DNA from 3 places in the Microbacterium sp. 10L49 genome. Region 3 is predicted to be linked to each of the others. Evidence: predicted binding sites of a transcription regulator. Region 3 holds the regulator's gene; each other region holds the start of a gene.
What was found. The regulator HrcA, encoded in region 3, represses chaperone genes, less so after heat shock. The targets are predictions, from matches to a motif close to TTNGCACTCGNNNNNNNCGAGTGCNAA.
Positions count from the first base shown of each region.

Region 1 (3,124 bases), on a different contig from region 3:
CTGCAGCCGGCGCAGCTTCTCCTTGAGCACGAACACGCCCAGCAGCATGGTGCCGATCGGGTTGATGAAATAGCCGAGGCTGGTCTCGACGATCTCGCCGTTCAGGGTGGCGAGGACGAACACCTGCCAGTTGATGTAGATCAGCACCCCGGCGAGCGCCGTCAGCGCCAGCAGTCGCGGCTGCCGGACGATCGTCATCAGCGGCTTCCAGCCTCGGGTGATCGCCAGCAGGATGAGGCAGAACACGAACGAGAGCGCGACCCGCCAGGCCACCAGTTCCCACGGGCCCGTCGGCGCGAGCAGCAGGAAGTACAGCGGCAGCACGCCCCACAGCAGATAGGCGCCGATCGCGGAGGCGACGCCCACGGTCTGGGCGCTGCGGGGGGTGGTGGTCACCGATCCACCCTATTGCCGTGCGGCGACGAGGCAGGCCGCTGTGCGAGATGCAAGGCCCACGGATCCCGATCCGTCTCCAACACACGACGAAGGCCCGGATGCGCAGGGCATCCGGGCCTTCGAGACGTCAGTGGACGCTCAGCGCACCACGACGGCGAGCACGTCGCGCGCGGACAGCACGAGGAACTCGTCGCCGCCGAACTTCACCTCGGTGCCGCCGTACTTGCTGTAGAGCACGCGGTCGCCGACGTTGACGTCGAGCGGGACGCGGTTGCCGTTGTCATCGATGCGGCCGGGGCCCACGGCCACGACCTCGCCCTCCTGGGGCTTCTCCTTGGCGGTGTCAGGGATGACCAGGCCACTCGCGGTGGTCTGCTCGGCCTCGACCTGCTTGATGACGATGCGGTCCTCGAGCGGCTTGATGGAAACCGACACGGTCTACCTCTTTCTTGACGGTTCAAGACTGATTAGCACCCTCAGCCTGAGAGTGCTAACGACAGTCTAGGCACATCGCTGGCACTCATGCAATCAGAGTGCCAACCTGCCCCTGCCGTCCGCCCCCGCGCCGAGAGCACACGCGCTCGCCGACTGCACGGCGTGTTGGCGCGAAGAACGTGTGCCCTCGCCGACAGCGCGTGCACCCGACGGGCCGGTCCGCGCATGGCGGACGGATAGCCTGGACCGCGTGGATATGAGCGAACTGCGAACCCTGCTGACGCCCGAGGCGCTGCGGGCGATCGACGAGCTCGGCGAGATCGGATCCACGGATGCGGCCGCCCGCGCGGTCATGCGCCTGCGGGCGGAGGGGCACTCGCCCGAGTTCGTGTCCGCCGTGGTCGGCCAGGCGCGACTGCGCACGAAGGGGGCGGCGAAGTTCGGCGAGTTCGCGGACCGGATGCTGTTCACCCGCGCCGGCCTCGAGCAGGCGACCCGGCTCGGCGTCGCCGCGCGTCATGCCGGACGGATCCGCGCGGCCGGGATCGCGCACGTCTCCGACCTCGGCTGCGGGATCGGCGGCGACGCGCTGGCGTTCGCCGGCGCGGGGCTGCGGGTCACGGCCGTGGACGCCGACGAGGTCACGGCCGCGCTGGCGGCGTACAACCTCGCACCGTTCGGATCCGACGCCGAGGTGCGGCACGGGTTCGCGGAGGATCACGCGCCCTCGACCGCTGGAGACGACGTTTCGTCTCGGTCGCCTTCGGCGTCCTCGCTCAACGACCCCGGAGGGGCGACCGAGGCGGTGTGGCTGGATCCGGCACGGCGCAGCGCGGGGCATTCCGAGACCCGTCGCGTCTCCGCAGACGACTACTCCCCCTCGCTGGACTGGGCATTCGCGCTCGCCGCGCGCATCCCCACCGGAATCAAGCTCGGGCCCGCCCATGACCGGGACACGATCCCCACCGACGTCGAGGCGCAGTGGGTGAGCGCGGATGGTGACGTCGTCGAGCTGGTGCTGTGGTCGGGCGAACTGGCGCGCGAAGGTGTTCGGCGGGCTGCGCTCGTGATGCGCGGCGACCGCGCCCACGAGCTGACCGCCCCTGCCGACACGGAGGACGCCGAGGTGCGGGAGCTCGGCGCCTATGTGCACGAGCCCGACGGCGCCGTGATCCGCGCCCGCCTGATCGGCGACCTGGCGCGCAGCCTCGACGCGGGCATGCTGGATCCGCACATCGCGTATCTGACCTCCGATGCTCCTGCCGACAGCCCGTTCGCCGCATCGTTCCGGGTGCGCGAAGTGCTGCCGATGAACCCGAAGGCGATCGGATCCGCCCTCAAGAAGTCGGGCATCGGACGCCTGGAGATCAAGAAGCGCGGCGTGGACGTGGATCCGGCCGCGTTCCGCAAGAAGCTGAACCTGCGCGGCTCCGCGGAGGCGACCCTGATCCTCGTGCGCATCGGCGACAGGCGGCATGCGATCCTCGCGGACCGGGTCTGAGAGCCGTCATGGCGCCGTGAGGAGTCCCTCGACCCCGACATCGGCGTTCTCCGTGATGATGAGATACGGCACGGCGTACACGGCGAAGCGCATCTCGATGATCGCGGAGGGCCGGTCCCGCGTCGCGGCCAGCTCTAGCCTGACCACCGTCCCGCGGGGATCCACAGGCTCGGTGAAACTGAGAACCTTCGACGAGCCGTCATACGTGCTGCCATCCGATCCGCACGCCCGCTGCGTTTCGGGGGCCTCGACGATCAGGCATTGGGATGTTCCGCTGTCCGCGTAGCCGCGCCAGATCGTCAGCCCCCGCCAGCGCCCGACGATGGACAGCCCCTCGAGCTGCTGCTCGGCCGAGATCCTCGCCGTCGCCGCGATCTCCGCGTCGCTCATCCCCTGGTTCATCGTCCGCGACTCGGCCTCCCAGCGCTGGATGGCCCCGCCGGGGAACCCTCGTCCCGCGAGGAACACGACCCCTCCGTAGCCGACCTGCACGTTGCGGCCCGAAGCCGGAGCAACGGTCGTGTTCACCTGAAGGGAGTACGGATTCTTCTTGAGGTCCTCGATCCGCTGGCACTGCCGCTCCATCGGCAACCCCGGCACGTCCAGCGCGGCGCAGCGCAGTTGTCCACCCACCTCCGTCCAGGTCCACAACAGGGCATCCGCCTGCCGATCGAGCAGCAGTACGCTCCCGGGGTCGTACTTCGCGTCGTGGAGGAGCGTGTCCCGCCGCTCAGCCTCGCCGGACCGGAGGGCGAGCCCCACGTCGGGCGGGCGCGGGATGGCCCAGCCGAT
Region 1 covers NZ_JBFTIW010000002.1:550,253-553,376, forward strand. The annotation lists gene rarD (EamA family transporter RarD) at 1-396, opposite strand, end outside; gene groES (co-chaperone GroES) at 535-831, opposite strand; gene AC1DCT_RS07080 (class I SAM-dependent methyltransferase) at 1,082-2,332, shown strand; gene AC1DCT_RS07085 (hypothetical protein) at 2,339-3,124, opposite strand, start outside.
Region 1: groES (co-chaperone GroES) is a predicted target of HrcA. The motif match lies at 910-936, and genes of this name have one in related genera.

Region 2 (3,124 bases), on a different contig from region 3:
GTGCCGAATCCGTCCGGGAAGACGTGGCCCAGATGCGAACCGCAGTTCGCGCAGCGCACCTCCGTGCGCAGCATGCCGAGACTGTTGTCCTCGATCAACTCCACGGCTTCAGGCCGGACCGACTCGTAGAAGCTCGGCCAGCCGCAGCCCGAGTCGAACTTCGTGCCGCTGCGGAACAGCTCGGCGCCGCACGCGCCGCAGGTGTAGAGGCCGGCACGGTGCTCGTCGAGCAGCTCGCCGGTCCACGCCCGCTCGGTCGCGGCCTCGCGCAGCACGGCGTACTGCTGCGGGTCGAGCTCGGCCCGCCATTCGGCGTCGGTCTTGGTCACGCGGTGCGACATGGATCCTCCCGGGGTCGGATCCATTCTCGCGCGTTCCTGGCCGTGGAGGGGCGGCGGCCGGGCGCGCCGTCCGGGCCGGGCGCCGACGGCGACGTAGCCTGATGGGGTGACCGACCTCCTCAGCGACCGCGAGCGTGTGATCCTCGCGTTCGAGGCGCGGCGCCCCGGGCACTCCAGCGCCAAGGAGGAGGCGATCCGCGCCGAGCTGGAGCTGACGCCGGCGCGCTACTACCAGCTGCTGGACCGGGTCATCGAGTCTGAGCAGGCGCTGATCGCGGATCCGATGCTGGTGCGTCGACTGCGCCGGATCCGAGACGACGCGGCAGCGCGGAGATCGGGTCGCACCGCGCTGTCCGCCGGCTGAGGCGCAGCCGCGCTCGAGATCGACGGCCTGTCGTTCACCGAAACCGCAGCAGGACCCCGGATAACATCGGGGGATGCCAGAATCCGCCCGCGACCGATTCGACGTGATCCCGCACGCGCAGGGACGCGTCGGCGCCCACCGTGCCGAGAACCCCGGGATGCGCGGCTGGTTCGTGCTGCTGTGGGCCGCAGTGGCGACGGCGGTGCTGATCGCCGTCGGGATCTTCGCCGCGATGCTCGCCATGGGCCGGATCAGCTTCGACGGCGGTGCGCCGGTGCCCACGGCATCGCCGACCGCTACCGTGGCGGCGCCGACGCTGGACACGTCGTACGCCGTCCTGGTGCTGAACGCGACCGGCGTGAACGGGCTCGCCGCGAGCACGCGCGACACGATCGTCAACGCCGGGTTCGCCGGCGGCTCCGTGGCGGCGAGCGATGCCGACACCCAGGACTTCCCCGCGACCACGGTCTACTACAAGACCGAGGCGGACAAGCCTGCGGCCCAGGCGCTGGCTGCCTTCATCGGCGCGACGAAGGTCGCGCTGAGCGATCGGTACGGCGACGACGTCGTGACCGGCCAGAAGCAGCTCACCGTGGTGCTCGGGCTCGATCTCGCGAAGAACGCACCGACCACGGAGCCGACCCCCGCCGACACGTCGGGCGACGGCTCGGCGGGCTGAGCCCGGACGCTCTCTCTACGGCTTGCACTCACAGGGGTCGAGTGCCAGACTGGGTTTAGCACTCGACTGATCTGAGTGCTAAAACCCAATGTCTACGTCCAGGAGGGACGACAGAACTCATGGCAAAGATCATCGCTTTCGATGAGGAGGCCCGTCGCGGTCTCGAGCGCGGCCTGAACATCCTGGCCGACGCGGTCAAGGTGACCCTCGGCCCGCGTGGCCGCAACGTCGTGCTCGAGAAGAAGTGGGGCGCCCCCACGATCACGAACGACGGCGTGTCCATCGCCAAGGAGATCGAGCTCGACGACCCGTACGAGAAGATCGGCGCGGAGCTCGTCAAGGAGGTCGCGAAGAAGACCGACGACGTCGCGGGTGACGGCACCACCACCGCAACCGTGCTCGCCCAGGCGCTGGTCCGCGAGGGCCTGCGCAACGTGGCCGCCGGTGCCGACCCGATCAGCCTGAAGAAGGGCATCGAGAAGGCCGTCGCCGCCATCACCGCCGAGCTGCTCGCCTCCGCCAAGGAGATCGAGTCCAAGGAGCAGATCGCCGCTACTGCGTCGATCTCCGCCGCCGACCCGGAGATCGGCGAGCTCATCGCCGAGGCCATCGACAAGGTGGGCAAGGAGGGTGTGGTCACCGTCGAGGAGTCCCAGACCTTCGGCACCGAGCTCGAGCTCACCGAGGGCATGCGCTTTGACAAGGGCTACCTGAACCCCTACTTCGTCACGGACCCGGACCGCCAGGAGGCTGTCTTCGAGGACCCGTACATCCTCATCGCGAACCAGAAGATCTCGAACATCAAGGATCTTCTGCCCGTCGTCGACAAGGTGATCCAGGACGGCAAGGAGCTCGTCATCATCGCTGAGGACGTCGAGGGCGAAGCCCTTGCGACCCTGGTGCTGAACAAGATCCGCGGCATCTTCAAGTCCGTCGCCGTCAAGGCTCCGGGCTTCGGTGACCGCCGCAAGGCGCAGCTGCAGGACATCGCGATCCTCACCGGCGGCACCGTGATCACCGAGGAGGTCGGTCTCAAGCTCGAGAACGCGACCCTCGACCTGCTGGGCCGTGCGCGCAAGGTCATCGTCACCAAGGACGAGACCACGATCGTCGAGGGTGCCGGAGACGCCGAGCAGATCGCCGGTCGCGTGACCCAGATCCGTCGCGAGATCGAGAACACCGACAGCGACTACGACCGCGAGAAGCTGCAGGAGCGCCTCGCCAAGCTCGCCGGCGGCGTGGCCGTCATCAAGGCGGGCGCGGCCACCGAGGTCGAGCTCAAGGAGCGCAAGCACCGCATCGAGGACGCCGTCCGCAACGCGAAGGCCGCCGTCGAGGAGGGCATCGTCGCCGGTGGTGGCGTCGCCCTGATCCAGTCCGGCACGAAGGCCCTCAACGGCCTCGAGCTCACGGGCGACGAAGCGACCGGCGCGAACATCGTGCGCGTCGCGATCGAGGCGCCGCTCAAGCAGATCGCCCTCAACGCCGGTCTCGAGCCGGGCGTCGTCGCGCACAAGGTCTCCGAGCTCCCCACGGGTCACGGCCTCAACGCCGCGACCGGCGAGTACGGCGACATGTTCGCACAGGGCATCATCGACCCGGCCAAGGTCACCCGCTCGGCGCTGCAGAACGCCGCGTCGATCGCCGGCCTTTTCCTCACCACCGAGGTCGTCGTCGCCGACAAGCCGGAGAAGGCTTCGGCCATGCCGGCCGACCCGTCCGGCGGCATGGACTTCTGAG
Region 2 covers NZ_JBFTIW010000002.1:400,028-403,151, reverse strand. The annotation lists gene msrB (peptide-methionine (R)-S-oxide reductase MsrB) at 1-341, opposite strand, end outside; gene AC1DCT_RS06375 (DUF3263 domain-containing protein) at 448-705, shown strand; gene AC1DCT_RS06370 (LytR C-terminal domain-containing protein) at 779-1,384, shown strand; gene groL (chaperonin GroEL) at 1,504-3,123, shown strand.
Region 2: groL (chaperonin GroEL) is a predicted target of HrcA. The motif match lies at 1,440-1,466, and genes of this name have one in related genera.

Region 3 (3,124 bases):
CCGTCTGCCTTCGCTGCGGGCCGATGACGGGCCCTTCGCCTGCGCCATCGAACAGCGCCGCGGTGCGCTGCATGTCGAACGCCGGCCATCCCGGATCGCCGTCGCGGATGAAGCGCACCCAGGCGTCGTGCATCGCGCTGGCCAGGGCCTGCGGGGGCGCGGTGCCCGCGATCTTGGCGCTCTCGGGATCGCGGAGCCGGTCGAACACGAACCCGATCTCCAGGGCATGCGCGGCGCGCAGGTCACGCACCGGACTCGGCCACGAGAACTCGTACACGAACGTCTGCGCGGTGCGGGCGCGCGCGACCCGGGCGGCCGGCGCGCGCAGCAACAGGTCTGTGGCGAGCTGGCCGAACACCTCCCCGGTGCTACCTCCAGGATGGTCGGCACGTACGGCCCTGGCGGCTGCGGCCGGGATCCGCAGGGCGAGCCGCGCGAGCAGGAGCTTCGACGGCCGGATTGCGGCCAGCGCCTCCGGCGGGAACCACAGACGGTACTCGTCGGTGTTGGTGCCGATCAACAGCGGCACATCGACGTCGGCGAGCGCCTCGTGCGGTGATCGCGGCAGCGAATCGGGATCCAGCACGAGCTGGAAGCCGGGGGCACCGCCGAGCGGGGAGGATCCGGCGGACTGCGCGCGCCGTGCCTCGAGCAGGGCATCCGGAGTGAGAGACGTGAATGCCTCGCGCGTCGCCGCGACGCCGAGGCGCTTCGCGAGCTGCTGGGTCACGCGTCCGCCGCGCTCCGGCGTCTGCGCCTCCAGCGGTCCGGACTGCACGATCGCGCCGCGCACCAACGCGCGGGTGTCGGGCCGGGAGAGCAACGCTGCCACGAGCGCGCCGCCCGCGGATTCGCCCATGAGCGTGATCCGATTCGGGTCGCCGCCGAACGCCGCGATCTCGTCGCGCACCCAGTGCAGGGCCGCCGCAACGTCCTGCAGCCCCAGGTTGCGGGGCGCCCCCTCGAGCACCGAGAAGCCCTCGGACCCCAGCCGGTAGCCGACGCTGACGAACACCACCCCGTCGCGGGCGAACGCCGTGCCGTCGTACATCGACAGTGCCGCCGTGCCGCGCTCGAGTGCGCCGCCGTGGATCCACAGCACGACAGGGGCCGAGTTCGCGTCGGCCGGAGCCCAGACGTTCGCCGTGAGGATGCCGTCGCCGTCGATGCGGACGCTGCCGAGGATCTCCGCGGTCGCCCCTGCATACGGCAGTTGCGGGGCCGTCGGACCGAATGTCTCGGCGTCGCGAGGTGCAGACCAGGGTTCCACCGGTTGCGGGGTCCGGAAGCGGAGTTCGCCGAAAGGGGGCGCCGCGTACGGCACGCCGAGGTAGCGATCGATACCGACGTCACGTCGGCCGAGCAGGTCGCCGGAGGAGATCCTGGTGCGCACGACGTCCTGACCCATGGCCACATCCTAAGAGTGTCGTATCCTCGGTCCGCTCCCGGCCCGGCAGGATAGGATTGGCACTCAGGTCGCACGAGTGCCAACGGTGAGGAGGAGTGATGGTCTCAGAACGCGGACTCCAGGTGCTCCGTGCCATCGTCGAGGACTACGTGGAGACGAACGAGCCGGTCGGCAGCAAGTCGATCGTGGAGCGGCACGCGTTCGGCGTGTCCGCGGCCACGATCCGCAACGACATGGCCCAGCTCGAGGACGAGGACCTCATCGCGGCGCCGCACACCTCTTCCGGGCGCGTGCCGACCGACAAGGGATACCGTGTCTTCGTCGACCACCTCGCGCAGGTGCGACCGCTCTCTTCGGCACAGCGCAACGCGATCACGGCCTTCCTCGCGGATCCTGCCGACCTCGATGACCTCATGGTGCGCACGGTGCGCGTGCTCACACGCCTCACCGGCCAGGTCGCGCTGGCGCAGTATCCGTCTTTCGCTCGTGCGCACGTCACGCACGTCGAGCTCGTCGCCCTCGGCCCCAGCCGGCTGCTGATCGTGCTGGTCACCGACGCCGGCGGTGTGTCGCAGCGGATCGTGCCGCTGCCGGTCGAGCTCGACGAGCCAGAGCTCGGCGTGCTCCGCGCGGTCATCACCGAGCTGTTGACCGGCCGTTCGGTGCGCCGCGGTGCCGAGCGCGTGGAGGCGGCGGCGGAGACCTCGTACGGCCCTCGGATCGACGCGGCCCTCGGTGCGCTGCTGCGCGCCGTTGCCGAGGAGCTCGCGGAGTTCCGGCAGGAGCGCCTGGTCATGGCGGGGGCGGCGACCCTGGCCCGCCGGGAGCACGACTTCCGCGGCAGCATCCATCCGCTCCTCGAGGCCATCGAGGAGCAGGTGACGCTGCTGCGCCTCATGAGCGAGATGCACGTCGACGAGCACGGACTCGCGGCGAGCATCGGCACGGAGAACGCCGCGTTCGGCCTCGGCGAGGCCTCGATCGTGGCGAGCGATTACCTGACGCATGGCGGTACCGCGCGCGTGGGCGTGATGGGGCCGACCCGCATGGACTATCCGAGCAACCTCGCGGCGGCGCGGGCCGTGGCCCGCTACCTGTCGCAGCTGCTCGAAGAGGATGAGACCGGCCGTTGATCGGCCGCACGAACACGCATGCCGCCGACGGCGGCCCGGAAAGGCGATGGTGACGGATCACTACGAGGTTCTCGGCGTCTCGCGCGATGCGAGCGAGGACGAGATCAAGAAGGCGTATCGACGGCTCGCGCGTCAGCTGCACCCCGACGTGAACCCCAGTGAGGATGCGGCGGAGCGGTTCAAGCTCGTCACGCACGCCTATGACGTGCTGAGCGACGCCGACTCGCGGCGCCGCTACGACATGGGCGGCGACCAGAACGGCAACGGCGGTTTCGGTGGGTTCGGTGGCTTCGGCGACATCTTCGAGACCTTCTTCGGGGGCGGAGGGGCGCGCGCGGCCCGGCCGCGTTCGCGCCGGGAGCGGGGCCAGGACGCGCTGGTGCGGGTCACGCTCGAGCTCGGCGACGTCGTGTTCGGTGTGCACCGCGACATCGACGTGGACACCGCCGTGCTGTGCGAGACGTGCCAGGGCTCCTGCTGCCAGGAGGGCACCTCACCGGTCACCTGCGACATCTGCGGCGGATCCGGACACGTGCAGCAGCAGGTGCGCAGCCTGCTCGGCAACGTCATCACGACCGCGCCG
Region 3 covers NZ_JBFTIW010000001.1:271,550-274,673, forward strand. The annotation lists gene AC1DCT_RS01265 (carboxylesterase/lipase family protein) at 1-1,408, opposite strand, end outside; gene hrcA (heat-inducible transcriptional repressor HrcA) at 1,507-2,541, shown strand; gene dnaJ (molecular chaperone DnaJ) at 2,591-3,124, shown strand, end outside.